DNA from 4 places in the Dermacoccus sp. MPR-E5 genome. Region 1 is predicted to be linked to each of the others. Evidence: riboswitches for the same ligand, from Rfam matches in the RefSeq annotation. Region 1 holds a riboswitch; each other region holds the start of a gene.
What was found. A riboswitch is a leader RNA that binds a small molecule or an ion and turns the genes downstream of it on or off. The one in region 1 is predicted to bind S-adenosylmethionine.

Region 1 (4,517 bases):
TACGACGACCCGGCTCTCGTGCTGTACCGCCTCGTCGACGCCGAAGGCACGCCGTTCCTGCTGCTCGCCGGCCCCGAGCCCGACTACCAGTGGGAGCGCGTCAGCGAGGCCGTCCGCATCCTCGCGGCGAACCTCGGCGTCTCGCTCATGGTGAGCGCGCACGGCATCCCGATGGCGGTGCCGCACACGCGCCCGGTCGGTTTCACGCGTTTCGCCTCCGATCAGCGTCTGCTGACGGAGAACGAGCCGCTCTTCGGCAACGTCCAGGTGCCCTCGAGTGCCGAAGGGCTCATGCACATCCGGCTCGCCGAGGCAGGCATGGACACCGCAGGTTTCGCGATCCACGTGCCGCACTACCTCACGCAGGTCGAGTTCGCGGACGCCGCGCTCGCCGCGCTCGAGGCCGTCTGCGGGCTGACGGGGCTGGCGATCCCCGCTCAGGAGCTCGCCGCGATCGCCGGGCTGCATCGCGCCGACATCGCCAAGCAGATCAGCGAGAACGACGAGGTCACCGAGGTCGTCGAGGGCCTCGAGCGGCAGTACGACGCCTTCACCGAGGGTCGTCGTCGACGCTCGCTCCTCGCCGCCGAGATGAACGACCTGCCGAGCGCAGACGAGATCGGCGCCGAGCTGGAGCAGTTCCTGCGCGCCGAGGGAGAGGATCCGGGCACCAAGGGCTCGTTGTGAGCCCGCGAGCGCTTCTCGCCGGCCGTCGGTCTGAGCCGACGGCCACGCGGGCTTCGCAACGCTCGCCTGGCTGCGGCCACCCCTGCGGTGGCTTGCCGGGCCCCCGCCAACTTGGGAGGATCACCTCATGTTCGGATTCGGTCAAGACAAGAAGGCTCCTGCAGCCCCCGAGAAATCGTCGGGCATGCTCGACTCGACGGCCAACACCCTGGCGCAGCACCTCATCTCGGTGGGCATCGGGGGCGTGGCGACGTTCAAGTCGGCCCGCGCCGTCGCCGACGAGGCGATGAAGAAGGCGGGCTCCAAGGAAGCGGCGATGGACGACGTCGTCGCATCACACACGAAGCTCGCGGGCGCGAACGGCTTCCTCACCAACCTCGGCGGTTTCGTCACGCTCCCCGTGGCACTGCCCGCGAACGTCATCGGTTTCTACACCGTCGCGACGCGCATGGTCGCGGCAATCGCCGCCATCAACGGTCACGACGTCGACGACCCAGCCGTGCGCTCGGCGATCCTGCTCGACCTCATCGGTGCGGACGCGACGCAGGTCCTCAAGGGCCTCGGCCCGATGACGGGTGGCGTCGCGACGAACGTCGCCACGCGCAGGCTGCCGCCGGCGGCGCTCGCCGTCGTGAACAAGTCAGTTGCGTTCCGTCTCGGCTCGCAGGTGGGGCGTCGCTTCCTCACGCGCATTCCGCGCCTCATCCCCGTGGCGGGCGGCTTCATCGGTGGCGGCCTCGATGTCGTCCTCATCCGCAAGATCGCCCAGTCGGCGCGTCGCGACTTCGTCGCGCAGATCCCGCCGTCAGCCTGACGTCGCCCTGATTCCACCCCGAACGCCACTCGTCTTCGGCGGGTGGCGTTCGGCGTGTCCGGGCCGGTTCGGCGATGTGTCGTCCGTGCGCATCAACGGGCTTCCGGGCGACGATCTAACGGGCCCCGAACCCCCGCCTGGCCTTGCTCGAACGGCCCACTCACCCACAGGTGTGACGGCTACGGCCCGTTTCGCGGCCCGCAGGATGCCTCGTCCACAGGTTTGTGGCTCGTGGTCAGCGCGCGGGTGGCGTCATGGGTTTCGCTGGGGGCATGAAGACAACAACACGACTCAAGGGCCTCAGCGCCCTGGTGGCAGCCCTTCCCGATCTCGTCGGCTCCGAGGGGGCGGGCGCCGTCATCGTCCTGTTCGAACGTGACGGTGCGCTCGCGGGGGTGCTCGGCTGGGCGGACGATGCGTGCGACGGGGAGACGGCGCACATGCTCGACGTCGTCGCTGAGCGGCGCGCGACGATGGGTGCGCAGGCCGCCATCGCCATCGCCTATCGCTGCGAGCCGGGCCGCGTCGACATCGCGGCCCTCGCGAAACGCATCGAGCGCCGCGTGCCGCTGCACCACGTCCTCGGTGCCAGCGACGAGCACTGGTGGGCCATCGAATGCGAGCTCGGCTGCTGTGACGGCGCGATCCACGAGATCCCGTCCCTGTCAGAGCAGACCCGCGAGCAGCTTCGCGACGTCCGCCGCGGCGGCGAGGCCATGGCCGCCACCGCGCGCCCCGTTCCCAGCGTCGTCGACGTCCGAGCCGCCTGGGCACGGTTGTGCGACGTCCCCGACACCGCGTCGGGCACCCGGCGACGCTCCCGCAGCGCCAACCTGCAGGTGCTCGCCGACGCTGTCGTCGACGGCCCGACGCGCGATGAGATCCTCCTGTGCGTCGCACCCGAACTCTTCCGTCTGCTGAGCCCGGGCACGCCGCTCGGCGAGCCGGGCCCGCCGATGACGAGCGCGTGCCTGCGAACTTGGCTGCCGCTCGTGCCGCGCCACGGCCGCGCCGCGTGGAAGGCCCTCGAGGCCGCCGCGACCTGGCGCGAAGGCGACCTGCGGGGAGCCGGTGCGTGCGCCGCGGCGTCGCTGCGCATCGGGCGGACGTCATTGGGGCAACTGCTGCGCGACATCACAGGCACGGGGTTGTCGTACGAGCAGGCCGTCGGTGCGCTCCACACGAAGGCTCGGCAGAGTTCCGTCGCCTGACGAGCGTGCCGGTTGTGGGAGCGCGCCACATCGTGGACGTCGTCGCGCGAACGATGGAAGCCGCGGGCAGGGCCGCCTACTGTGTCGCAGGTCAAGAGTTTCAGCGACACAAGCCCCGGCTTGCTGAGCGGCAACCCTCCCTCGCGGCGGGGTGCCCCGGGTGACGACAGGGCCGCCCGTGGGCGGCAAGCGCGAGAGGTGGGTTGCGACCCACCTCGGAATCGAGGACGTCATGGTTTCGCACCGTCGCCTCGCCGTGGCCGACCCCGCGGCGCCCCTCACCGACGACGGGTTCAACCCGCACGCACGTGCCGTCCACATCGGCACCCTGACGCTGGAGAACGGCGCCGCCCTGCCCGACGTCATCATGACGTACGAGTGCTGGGGCGAGCTGAACGACGACGCGAGCAACGCCGTCCTCGTCGAGCACGCCCTGACCGGAGACTCGCACGTCGTCGGGCCGGTCGGCCCCGGGCAGCCGACGGCGGGGTGGTGGCCTGGTCTCATCGGCCCCGGCGCGCCCCTCGACACCGACGAGCTGTTCGTCGTGGCGATCAACGTCCTCGGCGGCTGTCGCGGCAGCACGGGTCCCATGTCGCTCGCACCAGACGGCCGGGTGTGGGGCGGGCGCTTCCCACACGTCAGCGTCAGGGATCAGGCGCGCGCCGAGGCGCGGGTCGCCGACGCTCTCGGCATCGCGCGCTTCCATACCGTCATCGGCGGCTCCTTCGGCGGGATGCGCGCCGCGGAGTGGGTGGCGACCTTCCCGCATCGGGTGCAGCGCGCCCTCGTCGTCGCGAGCTGCGCGGCGGCGGGCGCCGACCAGATCGCGTGGGGGCACACGCAGGTGCGGGCAATCGAAGCTGACCCGGATTTCCGGGGTGGCGGCTACCTCGAGCAGGGCGTCTTCCCGACGTCGGGGCTCGGGCTCGCCCGCCAGATCGCGCACACCTCCTACCGCAGCGCGAACGAGTTGCAGGAGCGGTTCGGGCGCGAGTCGCAGGGAGCGGACCGCACGCTCGACGGCGGCCTGTTCGCCGTCGAGAGCTATCTCGAGCACCACGCCGCGAAACTCGTCGCGCGGTTCGACGCCATGAGTTATGTGCGGCTCACGCAGGCGATGGCGACGCACGACGTCGGCCGCGGCCGCGGCGGCATCGAGCCTGCGCTTCGGGTGTTCGGGGGTGAGCTCGTCGTCGCCGCGGTCGACTCCGATCGGCTGTTCCCGGTCAGCGCCTCCGCCGACATCGTCCGGGCTCACGGGCGCGGACGGCTGCGTCTCATCCACTCGCCGCACGGTCACGACGGTTTCCTCATCGAGGCCGACCAGATCGCGGCGCTCGTGCGCGAGGTCATCGCCCGGCCGCTCACGGCCGAGGCGGGCCGCGTCCGTCCCGTGGCGTGACGGCGGGCGCTCGCGGCACCTCGGGTAGCGTGTGAGCCGATCGCCACAGTCGCAGAACAGGGGTTGCGCATGTCCGTCGTCGTCAGTTTCGCTCCGGGCCCGGAGGGTGAGGCCGCGGTGGCCGAGGCCGTGCGTCAGTCGAGTGTGCTGGGGCGCCCGCTCGTACTCGTCTCGACCGTCCCGAGCGACGACGCGCGCGCTGCCGCGCAGGAGAGTGCGGACGCGGTCGGCGGCCGCGTCGTGCAGGTGGAGGAGGGCCAGGACGCGGTCGAGGTGATCCTCGACGAGGTGGCCGAACTCGACCCGGCGCTGCTCGTCATCGGGCTGCGTCGCCGCACGCCCGTCGGCAAGCTGATCCTCGGTTCGAGCGCTCAGCGGCTGCTGCTCGACGCGCCGTGCC
Region 2 (4,517 bases), on a different contig from region 1:
AGGACAAGTTCATCGGCACCGACGAACAGTGGGACATCGCGACGAAGGTGCTGTCGGACGTCGCGCTCGAGTCCGGCCTCGAGCTCGTGCCGGACCCGGGCGGTGCCGCGTTCTACGGCCCGAAGATCTCCGTGCAGGCGCGCGACGCCATCGGCCGTACCTGGCAGATGTCGACGATCCAGTACGACTTCAACCAGCCCGCTCGTTTCGGCCTCGAGTACCAGGCGGCGGACGGTTCGCGCCAGCAGCCCGTCATGATCCACTCGGCGAAGTTCGGCTCGATCGAACGCTTCCTCGGCGTGCTCGTCGAGCACTACGCGGGCGCGTTCCCGGCGTGGCTCGCGCCGGTTCAGGTGCTCGCTGTGCCCGTCGCGGAGGAGTACTACGACTACCTGCAGGACGTCGCGATCAAGCTGCGCGAAGCCGGCGTGCGTGTCGAGGTCGACATGAGCGACGACCGCTTCCCGAAGAAGATCCGCAACGCGTCCAAGTCGAAGGCGCCGTTCATCCTGATCGCCGGTGAAGAGGACCGCGACAACGGCGCCGTCTCGTTCCGTTTCCGCGACGGGTCGCAGAAGAACGGCGTGCCGGTGGCCGACGCGATCGCCGAGATCACCCGCGTCATCACCGAACGTCAGAACACTGACCCGACGGCCGGCTGACTCCTGCCGCGACGACGACGCGCGCCCCCGAACCTCGCGGTTCGGGGGCGCGCTCGTGTGTTGGCATGTGCACCCGAAGGCCGGCGTTCGACACGGCCGGATGACCACGCTCGGGGTACGAAACCCGGCTGCGTCACCCGTCGCGGGGACCCACCTCAGCGCATGGTCATTTCGCTGCGGCGAAGCCCTTCTCGAGGTCGGCGATGATGTCGGCGGAGTTCTCGATGCCGACGCTCAACCGCACGAGGCCGGGCGTCACGCCGGCGCCGCGGCGGTCCTCGTCGCTGCCCTGGGAGTGCGTCGTCGACGCAGGATGGATGGCGAGGGAACGGACGTCACCGATGTTCGCGACGTGCGAGTGCAGTTCGAGGGCGTCGACGAACTTCTTGCCCGCCTCGACGCCACCGGCGATCTCGAACGACAGCACGGCGCCGGAGCCGGCGGGCAGGTAGCGGTCGGCGAGTTCCTTGTAGGGGCTCGACGGGTCGGAGGCGTAGAACAACGTCTCGACCTGCGGCTGCGACTTCAGGAACTCGACGACCTTCTTCGCGTTCTCCACGTGTCGCTCCACACGCAGCGACAACGTCTCGAGGCCTTGCGCGATGAGGAACGCGTTGAACGGGGAGACGGCCGCGCCGAGGTCGCGCAGCAGTTCGACGCGCGCCTTGAGGATGAAGGCGAGGTTCGCGCCGAGCGGCGATCCGACGCCGAGGTCGCGGGCGAACGCGAGACCGTGGTAGCTCTCCGACGGCTCGTTGAACTGCGGGAACTTCGCCGGGTCGGCGGCGTAGTCGAACGTGCCGGCGTCGACGAGCACGCCGGCGATCGACGTCCCGTGCCCCCCGAGGTACTTCGTCGCGGAGTGGATGACGACGTCCGCGCCATGCTCGATCGGGCGCAGCAGGTACGGCGTCGCGACGGTGTTGTCGACGAACAGCGGCACCCCGGCGTCATGCGCGACGTCGGCGAGGCCGCGCACGTCGAGCACCTTCTGGTCGGGGTTGCTCAGCGTCTCGCCGAACAGCAGCTTCGTGTTGTCGCGGATGGCGCCGCGCCACTCGTCGAGATCGTTGATGTTGTCGATGAACGTCGTCTCGACGCCGAGTCGCTTGAGCGTGTACTTCAGCAGGTTGTACGTGCCGCCGTACAGCGCGGACGAGGCGACGATGTGGTCGCCGGCCTGAGCGACGTTGAGGATGGCGAACGTCGTCGCCGCCTGACCCGACGCGAGCAGCAACGCGCCGACGCCGCCCTCCAGCGCGGCGATGCGGTCTTCGACCGCCTGCGCCGTCGGGTTGCCGATGCGCGTGTAGATGGGGCCGAGATCCGACAGGCCGAAGCGGTTGGCCGCGGTCTCGGCGGAGTCGAAGACGAACGACGTCGTCTGGTAGATCGGCAGCGCCCGGGCGCCGGTGTCGCCGTCGACGTTCTGGCCGACGTGGATCTGCTTGGTCTCGAAGGCCCAGTTCTCGGAGCTCATGATGATGTCCCTCTTGAGGAGTGCGTGGACGCACGGGCGGCGCACCGTACGTGTGGTGCCCGAAGGGGAATCCCTCCGCGCTTGCCCGGACGCGCTCGGCGCCGGGCCAGGTCGTCACCCGGAGCACCCCGCCGCGGTGGGAGGGTTGCCGGCCAGCAAACCGGGGTTTGACGCTGGCGCTCGTGACCTGCGGCCACTCTAGGCCGGGTGGTGTCATCAGGCGGGAATGCTGTCTCACATTCCGGTCGCGGCCCCGTGCTGACGCGACGCGCCTACGGGCGACGACCCTCATGCCGTGCTTGACTGTTGCCATGACACCGACGATCGTCCGCGCGCGCCGCGAAGACGCGTTCGCCTGCGCGGCGCTGCGTCTGCAGATGGACCTCGAGGCGGGGGAGAGCAACCGCTCCGGCTTCATCACCGAGTATGCCGATCACTGGCTCGCGCACTACGACGATCTGCCGACGTGGCTCGCCTCGAGTGCTGACGGGACGGCTCTCGGCATGGTGCAGACGTCGCTCGTGCACCGGCCCCCGGCGCTGGCTCGGCCGGCGCAGCCGTCGCTCTACATCGCGGTCGTCTTCGTCACGCCGTCGGCGCGCGGCCAGGGCCTGGCCGAGCGGATGCTGCGGATCGTCGACGCCTGGGCCGACGCGCACGACGTCGCGCGAATGATGCTCAACGCCCGTCCGCGTGCCCGCAGGCTGTACGAACGGGCCGGCTTCGGCCCGCCGGACGAACGTCACATGCAGCGTGTGGCGCCGTTCGGCCTCGACGCCCGCCGCGATGCGGAGCGTGCGTCATGAGCGACGACGTCATCTGGGCGCTCGATCAGCGCGAGCGCTGCATCGCCTGCCCGTCCAAACCGGTCGCGAACGCCGTCGTCCTGCACCTCGGTGCTGACGGCGCCCTCGCGCGCGACGCTGTCGAGCAGTGGGCTCGTGACGGCGTCATGGCCGCCTCGGTCGCATGGCCGGGGGCGGCGGCCGGCCTCGATGACGACGACTGGCTCGACCTCGAGGACGCCGTCACGGGCCTCGCCGGGCTGGCGAGCATCGTCGCCGTCGTCGGTGACGGCGACGCGGCCGAGGTCGCGCGGACGTTGGCGGGCCGTGTCGGCGACGTCGCGCACGCGGGGGAAGCCGACCGAACCATTGTCCCGGCGCGTCTGCGCGAGATCGCGGCGGTCTGAGACCGCTCACCCGGGGTGCATGGTGCGCGCGAGCCCACCCGCGGCCGCTGCGTCGAGGCAGGCGGGGCTCTAGGATCGGGCCATGGTCGACGAGTTCAACACTGATTCGCAGGACGACATCCTCATCGAGCAAGCCGGCGCCTTCGCGGGCGAGGCCGACGGGTTCGGGCGGCTGTGGACGCCGCACCGCATGGCGTACATCGAGGGCGAGCGTCCGACAAAGGACGCCGGCCACGGCTGCCCGTTCTGCGCGTCGCCTAGGAAGACCGACGCCGACGGCCTCATCGTCCACCGTGGTGAGCACTGTTTCGTCGTGATGAACCTGTTCCCGTACAACCCGGGCCACCTGCTCGTGTGCCCGTACCGTCACGTCGCCTCGTACATCGACCTCACCGACGACGAGACCGAGGAGTTCATGAAGCTGACGAAGGCCGGGGTGCGTGCCCTCAAGGCCGCGTCGAACCCGGGCGGGTTCAACCTCGGGATGAACCAGGGTGACGTCGCAGGTGCCGGCGTCGCCGCGCACCTGCATCAGCACATCGTGCCGCGCTGGGGTGGCGACATGAACTTCATGCCGATCATCGGGCGCACCAAGGCGCTGCCGGTGCTGCTCGAGGACAGCCGTCAGCGCATCGTCGCGAACTGGCCGAACGACTGACACCGGGCACCACGGGCAGTGCGCTGCCTCGAACGGGTATATCGAACCGCTACAGTTGAACCACCATGCTCAACAAGTACGCGCGCGCGTTTTTCTCCGCCATCTTCCGGCCCATCGCCCAGCTCCTGCTGCGTCTCGGCATCAGCCCCGACGTCGTGACGATCGTGGGCACCGTCGGTGTCGCGTTCGGTGCACTGTGGTTCTATCCGCGCGGCGACTTCCTCGTCGGCACGTTGTTCATCACCGTCTTCGTCTTCTCGGACATGCTCGACGGCAACATGGCGCGCCTGTCGGGCCGCTCGTCGACGTGGGGTGCCTACCTCGACTCGACGCTCGACCGCGTCGGTGACGCCGCGATCTTCGGCGGCCTCGTCCTGTACTACGCGGGCAAGGGCGACAACTTCCTCATGGCGTGCCTCGCGCTCGCGTGCCTCGTGCTCGGCTCGGTCGTCTCCTACGCCAAGGCCCGGGCCGAGGGTCTCGGCATGCAGGCGAACGTCGGCATCGCCGAGCGCGCCGACCGTC
Region 3 (4,517 bases), on a different contig from region 1:
GATCCGCAGCATGTGGGTGTTCGTCTCGTCGTTCCAGGTGCGCTGCACCTCGACGCCCGGCGCGACCTGCGGCAGCAGCAGCGACACCGCAGCCTTGACCCGGTAGCCGAGCCGGTGCCCACGGTGCGCGGCCTCGACGAGGGTGTCGTCCTGGTAGGCGATCCAAGGCGTCTCCGCGGGAACGCTGACGTGCGTGAACGCGGCCATCTGCCCGGTCGGTCGGTGCCACGCCACGGCCTCGACGACGCGTCGGCCCTGAGCGCGTGCGGTGTCGAACAGCTCGCGCACCCGCGCGGCATCCCACGTCTCCGGTTCGATCGCAACGTCACCGAGCGGGGTGTCGGTCGACATCATCGCTCCGAGACGGGCCCGCTCCTCGAGCCACTGCGACGGGAGGTCGTCGACGGCCGTCTCGACGACATACTCGTCGTCGAACGCGAGGGCAGCACGCATCTGTGCGGCGACGGCGTCGCTGACCGGCAGACGCTGAGCGTTGCGCACGCACGTCTGGGCCTGGGCGAACCCGCGGGCAGCGAGGAAGGCGCCTGCGGCGTCAGGCTGGCCGACGGGCGTCTGCGTCTCGACGAGGACCGTCGTACGTCCCTCGTCCTGCATGATCTCTTCCGCGGCTGAGAGCAGCGCCGAGCCGACACCCCGTCGTCGCGCGGGAGCCGGCACGTCGAGGTGGAGAAACGCGAGGTGGGTGTTGTCGCGGCGCGGCAGGACGAGCTCGGCGGCACCGACGACGCCAGCTGCTGTGTCCACGCCATCATCCTGTATGTCGGCTGCTCCCCCAACGGCGTCGTCGTCGCACGAGGCTTCCCCCTCGACGGCGACGAACGCATGACGCTTTTCGGATTCCTTGCCCCACATGGCGCGCAGCTCGTCGGCGGGGTAGGCGCTCGTGTGCTTGCCCCACTGCTCGTGGCCCACCGTCATGAACACCTGCGCCCAGGCGTCGAACAGCGGGTCGGACGGGCCGATCTGACGAATGCGCATGGCGACATTGCACTCAGCACCAGCTGCGTACGCAACCGGTTTTTCGGCGCGTCCGCCTGGATCGTGCGACAACCCGTTCATGCCGGCGGAGGCTCGGGCCGGAATGCCTCGACCGCCGGCGGTGTTGTCTCGGAACCCGAGGAAAGGCACCTCATGTTCACTCGAAAGCACACCCGAACGCCCGAGGCGAGCGACCTGCACGACGTCCTCGACGTGCCGATGTTCTCCGAACTGCCCGACGGCTCGGCGACCCTGTACGTCGCGATGGGCTGCTTCTGGGGCGCCGAACGCATCTTCTGGAAGATTCCGGGCGTCGTCACCACGGCCGTCGGGTACATGGGCGGCCACGCCACCGAGCCGACGTACGAGGACGTCTGTGACGGCGGCACGGGCCACACCGAGACGGTCATGGTGGCCTACGACCCGTCGCGCGTGTCCGAACGCGAGCTTCTCAAGGCGTTCTGGGAGAACCACGACCCGACGACCGCGAACCGGCAGGGCAACGACGTCGGCACGCAGTACCGCTCGGCGATCTACTGGACGACGCCGCAGCAGGAGCGCGCTGCCCGCGAGACGTCCGCGCTCTTCCAAGAGGCACTCGACGACGCGGGCCGCGGCGCCATCACGACCGAGATGCGCCCGGCCGACGAGGCGGGCCCCTTCTGGCCGGCGGAGCTGTACCACCAGCAGTACCTGTCCAAGCACCCCGGCGGCTACTGCAACCACGGCTTCAAGGGCGTCACGTGCCCCGTCGGCGTCGCCGACCTGCCCGCGCAGACGGATGTCCTCCCGCCACGCTGACGACGACATGCACGGCGGCCGCTGAGCCGGCGGCCGATCAACCGGCCACCGCGGGGCACCGGCCGTCTCAGCGCACCTGGAAGGCCCGGCTCGTTCCGGTATGGGCACTGACCTTGCCGTTCCAGCCGTTCTTCCAGTTGCCCTGCTGCACGAGGCGATACGTGCTCGCGGGCGTGCCGCGACGTATGCGCCGCTCCATGGTGCATCGCGAGTACGAGACGCCCTCGCGCGACCAGACGTACGAGGTGTCCCAGTCGTGGTCGTCGAGGACGTCGACCCACGACGAGCCGACCTGACGCTGCACCTTGACGAACGTGCCCATCGTGCGGAAGTCATTCTTCGGGTGGCCGCCGCGGAAGACCGCCCGCACGCTCGAACCAGCCGAGCGTGTGGCGTCCGGCTGAGTCAGGACGTCACCGAAGTGCTGCCCGGGTGGGGCGTCGTCGAACACGACGCCGGGGCCCTCGGCGCGTGGCCGACGTCACACTCATCACCCACCTAGACGATCGTCCAAGCTGTGTGAAGAAATCACTCACCCGAGCCTCGACGGCGAAAGACGCCGCATCAGCCACGCCGCGTGTCGCACGTCACAATCTTCGCCCACGTCTCATCTCCAGTGCCACAACTTGACGCTTTGTCGTGCGCGGCTCTAATCTCGCTGCTGGTCAAGAGATCCGATGCAAAGCCCTGGCTGGTCGGACGGCAACCCTCACACGCGTGGCGGGGTGCTCCAGGTGATGACCCGGCCGCGTCGACCACGCGGCAAGCACGCTCGGCACCCAACGTGACGGCATCCTCGTGAGCCTTCCGTTGCGCTGCCCAGGCCCCGAAAGGCATGCCCCGCACGACACCGCGCACCGCGCCCCACCCCGGCGCCCCGCCTTCACGCTGACTCCGCGCACCCGCGCCAGCCCCGCGCATTCGCATCCTTGCCGCCTCACCAGGAGAGATCATGACCGACAAGCACACCCCCGCCGACGAGACCTCGACGCCCGCCTCGTCCACGCATGACGCCACGAGCGCCGAGAACGGCGCGAGCGCCCTGCCCCCGAAACCGAAGAACAACACCGGCAAGTACGTCGCGATCGGCGCAGGCGTCCTCGTCGTCGCGCTGGCCGCCGGCATCGGGGCCAAGGTGCTCGGCGGGAGCAGTGACGACAAGCTGACCCACCTCAAGGTGGGCACGACGGAGGCGTCGGACCCGTACTGGAACCAGCTCGTCAAGGTGGGCAAGGACAAGTACGGTCTCGACCTCGAACCGGTCAACTTCTCGGACTACACCCAGGCCAACCCCGCGCTCTCCGAGGGCCAGGTCGACCTCAACCAGTTCCAGCACCTGCAGTTCCTCGCCGACTACAACACGAAGGCGAAGCAGAACCTCACGCCCATCGGCGCGACCTACATCGTTCCCCTGGCGCTGTACTCGAAGAAGCACACGAGCGTCGGCCAGTTCCCCCAGGGCGGCAAGATCGCCATCCCCAACGATCCGACGAACCAGGCACGCGCCTTGCTGCTGCTGCAGAGCGCCGGACTGCTGAAGCTCAAGGGTGGTGGCACCTCGCTGTCGACCCCGGCCGACATCGACGCCGGCGCCTCGAAGGTCACCGTCACAGCGGTCAACGCCGAGCAGACCGCCGCTGCGCTGCCGTCCGTCGACGGCGCGATCGTCAACAACAACTTCGCCGCGGATGCGAAGCTCGACCCGAGCAAGGCCCTGTTCAAGGACGACCCGCATGCGGCCTCGTCGAAGCCGTACATCAACGTCGTCGTCGCGCGCGCCGCGGACAAGGACAACGCCGACTACGCCAAGTTCGTCAAGGCCTACCACGACCCAAGCGTCGAGAAGCTCATCGAGGAGCGCACGAAGGGCACGAGCGTCCTCGTGAACAACTCCGCCTCCGACGTGCAGGGCATCCTCGCGAAGCTCGAGGCCCAGATCAAGGCGAAGGGATCGAAGTGACGGGCCCCTCCCCCACACTGACGAAGGCCGCCGCGCCGGCGAGTGACACCCCGCCCGCCGTCGCCTTCCACGATGTCGGCAAGACGTTCACCCGCGGCAAGAGCCAGGTGACGGCTCTCGACGGCATCACGACGCAGGTGGAGCGCGGACGCATCGTCGCCGTCATCGGTTTCTCCGGCGCCGGCAAGAGCACCCTCGTCCGTCTCATCAACGGCCTGGAGACGCCGACGCGCGGCCACGTGGAGATCGACGGCGTCGACCTCGCGTCGCTGTCCGCGAAGCAGGTGCGCGAGCTGCGCGGTCGCATCGGCATGGTGTTCCAGCAGTTCAACCTCATCCGCTCGCGCACGGTGTACGCCAACGTCGCCTACCCCCTCGAGGTCGCCGACTGGGACAAGGCGCGCCAGGAGGCGCGCATCACCGAGCTGCTCAGCTTCGTCGGGCTCACCGAGAAGGCGTGGGCCTACCCCGACGAGCTCTCCGGCGGGCAGAAGCAGCGCGTCGGCATCGCCCGTGCGCTCGCGACGAACCCGGAGATCCTGCTCGCCGACGAATCGACGTCCGCGCTCGACCCCGACACGACGAAGGACGTCCTCGCGCTGCTGCGCCGCGTCAACGACGAGCTCGGCGTGACGATCGTCGTCATCACCCACGAGATGGACGTCGTGCGCGAACTCGCCGACGACGTCGTCGTCCTCGAGGCCGGGCGGATCGTCGAGTCCGGGCGCACCGTCGACGTCCTCGGCGCGCCGCAGGC
Region 4 (4,517 bases), on a different contig from region 1:
TGCCCCTTCTGCGATTCCTGTCCCCGTCGGCGATTCTCGTCCTCATCTGCGATTTTCGGTCGCATTCGCACCCGCCGCAGCCGGCGTCAGGCCGTCGGTCCCTGCGGAAACGGCGGCGAGCCGAACCAGTAGCGACGTGTCTCGCCCGGAAACGCGGGGTGGGAGCGGACGTCCTCGAACTGCCCGCCGCACTTCTCGATGACGGCACGTGACGCCGGATTCTCGGTGCTGCAGCACACCAGCACCTGTTCGACGCCGAGCGCCCGCGCCTCGTCGAGACCGAGCATCAGCGCGCCCGCGGCGACGCCCCGCCCACGAGCGCTGGGACGCACCGAGTAGCCGATGTGACCGATCGCCTCATACAGCACCTCGGTGAGGGTGTGACGCAGGGCCAGAAAGCCGACGATGTCACCCTCCCCCGCCCGCGGGCCGTCGAGCACCCAGAAATAGCTGCAGTGCACGAATCCCTCAGGCGGCGCGACGGTCGTATCGCCCTGGCGCGCACGATCGGTGAGGTAGGCGTCGAACCCGGCGCGCGACGTGTCGACGACGTCGTCGCGACGATAGCCCGTGCCGTCTTTCGGCGTCGCGCCGAACTCGTCGAATGCGTCCTTCCAGTCGTCGTAGCGAGCGGCGTCGGGCCTGATGAGCGTCAGCATCCCGTCATTCCATCACCGTGCGACGCCCCCGGCGACCGATTTTCCCGACGGCCGGCTGGACGAATGTACACACGCAAATCGCCGATGGGGACGAAAATCGCCGATGGGGACCGGATTCGCCGATGGGGACCGGATTCGCCGATGGGGACGGGATTCGCCGATGGGGACGGGATTCGCCGATGGGGACGGGATTCGCGAAGGGGGACGAAAATCGCAGAGGGGTACATGACGACGCGATGCGGGCCCCAGAGACCCGCACCGCGCCATGTCAGCTCACACCGTCAGGCAGCTGCGCCACCCGTCAGGCCATTGACGCCGACGGGCTTGTCGCCACCGACCGTCACGCGCCTCATGGCGCGCGGGCCAAGGTTGGCGTCGACGTAGTCGCGGTTCGCGTAGTGCGACGTCGCGCGGTTGTCCCAGATGCCGACGTCGCCGGGCGCCCAACGGTGGCGGATGGTGTGTTCGGGCTGCGTCAGGTGCGCGTACAGCACGTCGAGGATCGCCCGCGACTCGGCCTGCGACACGCCGACGATGTGGGAGGTGAAACCGGGGTTGACGAACAACCCGCGACGGCCCGTCTCGGGGTGCACACGCACGACGGGGTGCTCGACGACGGGCAGCTCGGTGACGACCTCGCCGCTCCACTCCTGCCCACCGTTCTTGCGCAGGTAGGCGCCCCATTCGCGGTTGCCGTCGTGGGCGGCGACGAGCTGGTCGACGAGGCCGCGGAACGGCTCCGACAGCGAGTCGTACGCCGCCTGCGCGTCGGCCCAGGAGGTGTCGCCGCCGTAGTCCGGCAGCGTCACGGCGCGCAGGACGCTGATGGCCGGCGGCTCCTTCATGAACGTGACATCCGTGTGCCACTCGTCGGAGAACGAGAACTCGGGGTCGGAGGAGTCGATCGAGTAGATCTCCTTGCGCTCGTGCGTGCCCGCGACGGGGTGGCCCGCCGTCAGCTCGCCGAGCAGGTTTCCGAGGCGCACCTGAGCGTCGTCGTCGAACGCGTCCTGACCCCGGAAGAAGAGCACCTTGTGCGCGAGCAGCGCGCGGCGCAGGTCGAACGCTATCGCGTCGTCGACCTGCGCGAGGTCGACGCCGTGGACGATTGCGCCGAACGCCGGGCCGAGGCGTTCGATGCGCAGCCCGGGCGTCGCGACGGTGCCGCCGTGGCGCGCCGCTGCGCTCGTCGGAACACCCGTCGGTGCGCCGCTCGCGGAGTCGACGTTCGTGTCGGGCGTGGTGTCGAGGAGTGTCATGGCAGACCCTTCGTTGCGCTTGCCGCCGCGTCGGTCGACGGGCGGCCGGGTCGTTACTCGGGGCACCCCGGCGCGCGTGTGCGTTCGCATGGGGGTTGCCGCCCGGCCAGCCGAGACTTCGCGCCGGGGCTCGTGACCCACACATAACGTAGCACTGGCCAAACATAAAGGTCGAGTTATGCATCAACGGCGGCCACACCGTGACATTCGTCAGGGGCCCGCCGCACCCGGGCGGCCATACTGAGAGCAGAACGCCCGTGGAGCACTCCCCCTTCCGTGAGCAGCGGTGATCGATGGTTCATGATCGCCGTGACCGTGTTCGAGATCGGAGCGTCGATCGTCACGGTCGAGTTCGTGAAGTCGCATGGTGGCAGCGATTTGAGCGCGTACATGTGGTCGCTGCTCGCGCCGGCCGTCGGCGCTCTCGTCTACTGGGCGCGCACACGCCGCGCGTCAGGGGCCCGCGCCGCGATCCTCGCGTTCAACCTGCGCTCGGCGGCCGTCGCCATCGCGAACAGTTCGTTCCAGAACGCGTTCGCGTGGACGCAGATCATGACGGTGGCGGCGATGCTCGTCGGCATCACCCCCACCGTCATGATTGCGCGTCGCCTACGTCTGGACGGGCAACGGGCAGCCGCTCAGCACCGCCAGTGAGAGCTCAGGGTGCCCAGTGCGAGCCCAGCGGGTAGCCGCCGTTGTCGCCGTTGTCGGTCGTCTTCGTGGCGAGCACCTGGTGCAGGTGCAGCCAGCCCTCCTCGAACCCGAGGCGTGAACCGGCCATGTAGATGCCCCACACCTTCGCGGTCGGCAGGCCCGCCTCGGCGACGCAGAAATCCCAGTTCGCCTCGAGGTTGCGGCACCAGTCGCGCAGCGTCAGGGCGTACGACAGGCGCAGGTTCTCGTCGTGCTGAACCTCGAAACCGGCGTCGTGGCACTCCCTGATGAGCCGCCCCGGCGAGGCGAGCTCGCCGTCGGGGAAGACATAGCGATCGGTGAACGGCTCCGGCTTGGCCGATGCCGTGTCGTCGCGACGCGTGATGCAGTGGTTGAGCAGGCGGCCACCGTCGCGCAGCTTCGAGTGCAGGAACGAGAAGTAGTTGGCGTAGTTCTTCACGCCGATGTGCTCCGTGAGGCCGATCGAGCTGACGGCGTCGAAGCCCGTCTCGGTGACGTCGCGGTAGTCGCCGTGGCGGATCTCGACGAGGCTCTCGAGGCCCGCCTCACGCACGGCGCGCTGACCCCACTCGGCCTGCTCCTTGCTCAGGGTGACGCCTATGACGTGGACGCCGCGCTCGCGAGCGGCGTGCATCGCCATGCCGCCCCAGCCGCAGCCGACGTCGAGCAGCCGTTGGCCGGGCTGCAGGTCGAGCTTGTCGGCAACGAGGGCGAACTTGCGCTCCTGCGCTTCCTCGAGGGTGTCGTCCGGCGTGTCGAACACGGCACACGTGTAGGCCATCGAGTCACCGAGCACCTTCTCGTAGAACGCGTTCGAGACGTCATAGTGGTGCTTGATCGAGTCGGCGGCGCGACCCACCGGGTTCACCTTGGCGAGGTGGCGCTTCCAGCGGGGCTCGTTCTCGACCTCGGGCAGCGGCGGGTGGACGAACGCCTTCGGCCCCAGCTGCTTGACGACGGGCGCGAGCGCCGACGCGACGCCCTTCGGCGTCAGCTGCTTCGTGCGCACGTCACGCTTGATGCGGCTGAACACCTCGTAGGGGTCACCAGGGTGGAAACCGGTGCCGGTCAGCGTGCCCGTCAGATAGGCGCGGGCGAGGCCGAGATCGCCAGGGGCGCTGAGGAGGTAGCGCAGCCCCTCCTCGCTCTCGACACGCACGGCGATGTCGCTGTCGCGCGGGCCGATGTCGGTGCCGTCGTACGCCGTGATGCGGAAGGGCAACGGCTCCTCCAACACGGCCTGGACGGCCTGGGCGACGAGGGGGGTGGCGGTCGTGGTCTGGCTCATGCGTGCGTCCTCATCTTGTCAGCGAACTCAGGAAGGCGGCCCTGCGGGTCGTACTTCGTCTTCATGCGGCGGTATTCGTCTGCGCCGTACAGCTCTTCGAACGTCTCGGCGTCGTAGTAGACGTCGGAATAGAGCGACTTGTGGCCGTGCATCGTCGGCAGCACGGCCTCGATGTCGCGGTTGACGTCGCCGTCAGCCCGCCCGGGGGTGATGGCGACGGTGCCCCAGAACCCGACGTTGACGTACGTGCGGTTCGGTTCGAGCTGGTACAGCGGCCACGCGTCGTCGCCGCGCAGGCGCAGCGGGCACACCCACACGGGCGTCATGCCGACGTGCTCGTCGAACCACGGCATGAACGTCTCGAGCTGTTCGAGGGGCACCTCGACGTCCTGCACGACGCGCTCGCGCGGCAGTTCGCCGCGCATCTCGTCGATCTTCGCGGCGAAGCCCCAGCGGTTCTCCCACCCGACGATGCGGTGGTAGAAGTCGCTGCGACGGTACTTGCGCGGCCACACGCGTCGCACCTTCGGGTTCTGTGCGAAGAACGCGTCGGAGCACCAGAACCAGTCGGTGTCCCAACGCCAGATGTAGTCGTGCGCGCTCAAGGTGTCGCGGTCGAGCTCACTGATGCTCTTG

Region 2: it holds a riboswitch for S-adenosylmethionine, as region 1 does, so the genes downstream of both, AC1RS9_RS03020 (bifunctional o-acetylhomoserine/o-acetylserine sulfhydrylase) here and metX (homoserine O-acetyltransferase MetX) in region 1, are expected to answer to the same signal.
Region 3: it holds a riboswitch for S-adenosylmethionine, as region 1 does, so the genes downstream of both, AC1RS9_RS13075 (MetQ/NlpA family ABC transporter substrate-binding protein) here and metX (homoserine O-acetyltransferase MetX) in region 1, are expected to answer to the same signal.
Region 4: it holds a riboswitch for S-adenosylmethionine, as region 1 does, so the genes downstream of both, AC1RS9_RS09875 (TauD/TfdA dioxygenase family protein) here and metX (homoserine O-acetyltransferase MetX) in region 1, are expected to answer to the same signal.

What each region holds. Positions count from the first base shown of each region.
Region 1 is NZ_JBXASS010000013.1:86,988-91,504, forward strand. It holds gene AC1RS9_RS11140 (PAC2 family protein) at 1-687, shown strand, start outside; gene AC1RS9_RS11145 (EcsC family protein) at 815-1,501, shown strand; gene AC1RS9_RS11150 (hypothetical protein) at 1,774-2,712, shown strand; SAM riboswitch class IV at 2,802-2,910, shown strand; gene metX (homoserine O-acetyltransferase MetX) at 2,945-4,117, shown strand; gene AC1RS9_RS11160 (universal stress protein) at 4,187-4,517, shown strand, end outside.
Region 2 is NZ_JBXASS010000003.1:102,760-107,276, reverse strand. It holds gene thrS (threonine--tRNA ligase) at 1-662, shown strand, start outside; gene AC1RS9_RS03020 (bifunctional o-acetylhomoserine/o-acetylserine sulfhydrylase) at 829-2,142, opposite strand; SAM riboswitch class IV at 2,215-2,330, opposite strand; gene AC1RS9_RS03015 (GNAT family N-acetyltransferase) at 2,454-2,948, shown strand; gene AC1RS9_RS03010 (hypothetical protein) at 2,945-3,334, shown strand; gene AC1RS9_RS03005 (HIT family protein) at 3,417-3,992, shown strand; gene pgsA (phosphatidylinositol phosphate synthase) at 4,058-4,517, shown strand, end outside.
Region 3 is NZ_JBXASS010000020.1:27,843-32,359, forward strand. It holds gene AC1RS9_RS13060 (GNAT family N-acetyltransferase) at 1-999, opposite strand, end outside; gene msrA (peptide-methionine (S)-S-oxide reductase MsrA) at 1,153-1,800, shown strand; gene AC1RS9_RS13070 (neutral/alkaline non-lysosomal ceramidase C-terminal domain-containing protein) at 1,868-2,251, opposite strand; SAM riboswitch class IV at 2,464-2,575, shown strand; gene AC1RS9_RS13075 (MetQ/NlpA family ABC transporter substrate-binding protein) at 2,753-3,760, shown strand; gene AC1RS9_RS13080 (methionine ABC transporter ATP-binding protein) at 3,757-4,517, shown strand, end outside.
Region 4 is NZ_JBXASS010000011.1:39,394-43,910, forward strand. It holds gene AC1RS9_RS09870 (GNAT family N-acetyltransferase) at 87-659, opposite strand; gene AC1RS9_RS09875 (TauD/TfdA dioxygenase family protein) at 941-1,918, opposite strand; SAM riboswitch class IV at 1,929-2,056, opposite strand; gene AC1RS9_RS09880 (hypothetical protein) at 2,219-2,572, shown strand; gene AC1RS9_RS09885 (SAM-dependent methyltransferase) at 2,577-3,881, opposite strand; gene AC1RS9_RS09890 (FAD-binding oxidoreductase) at 3,878-4,517, opposite strand, start outside.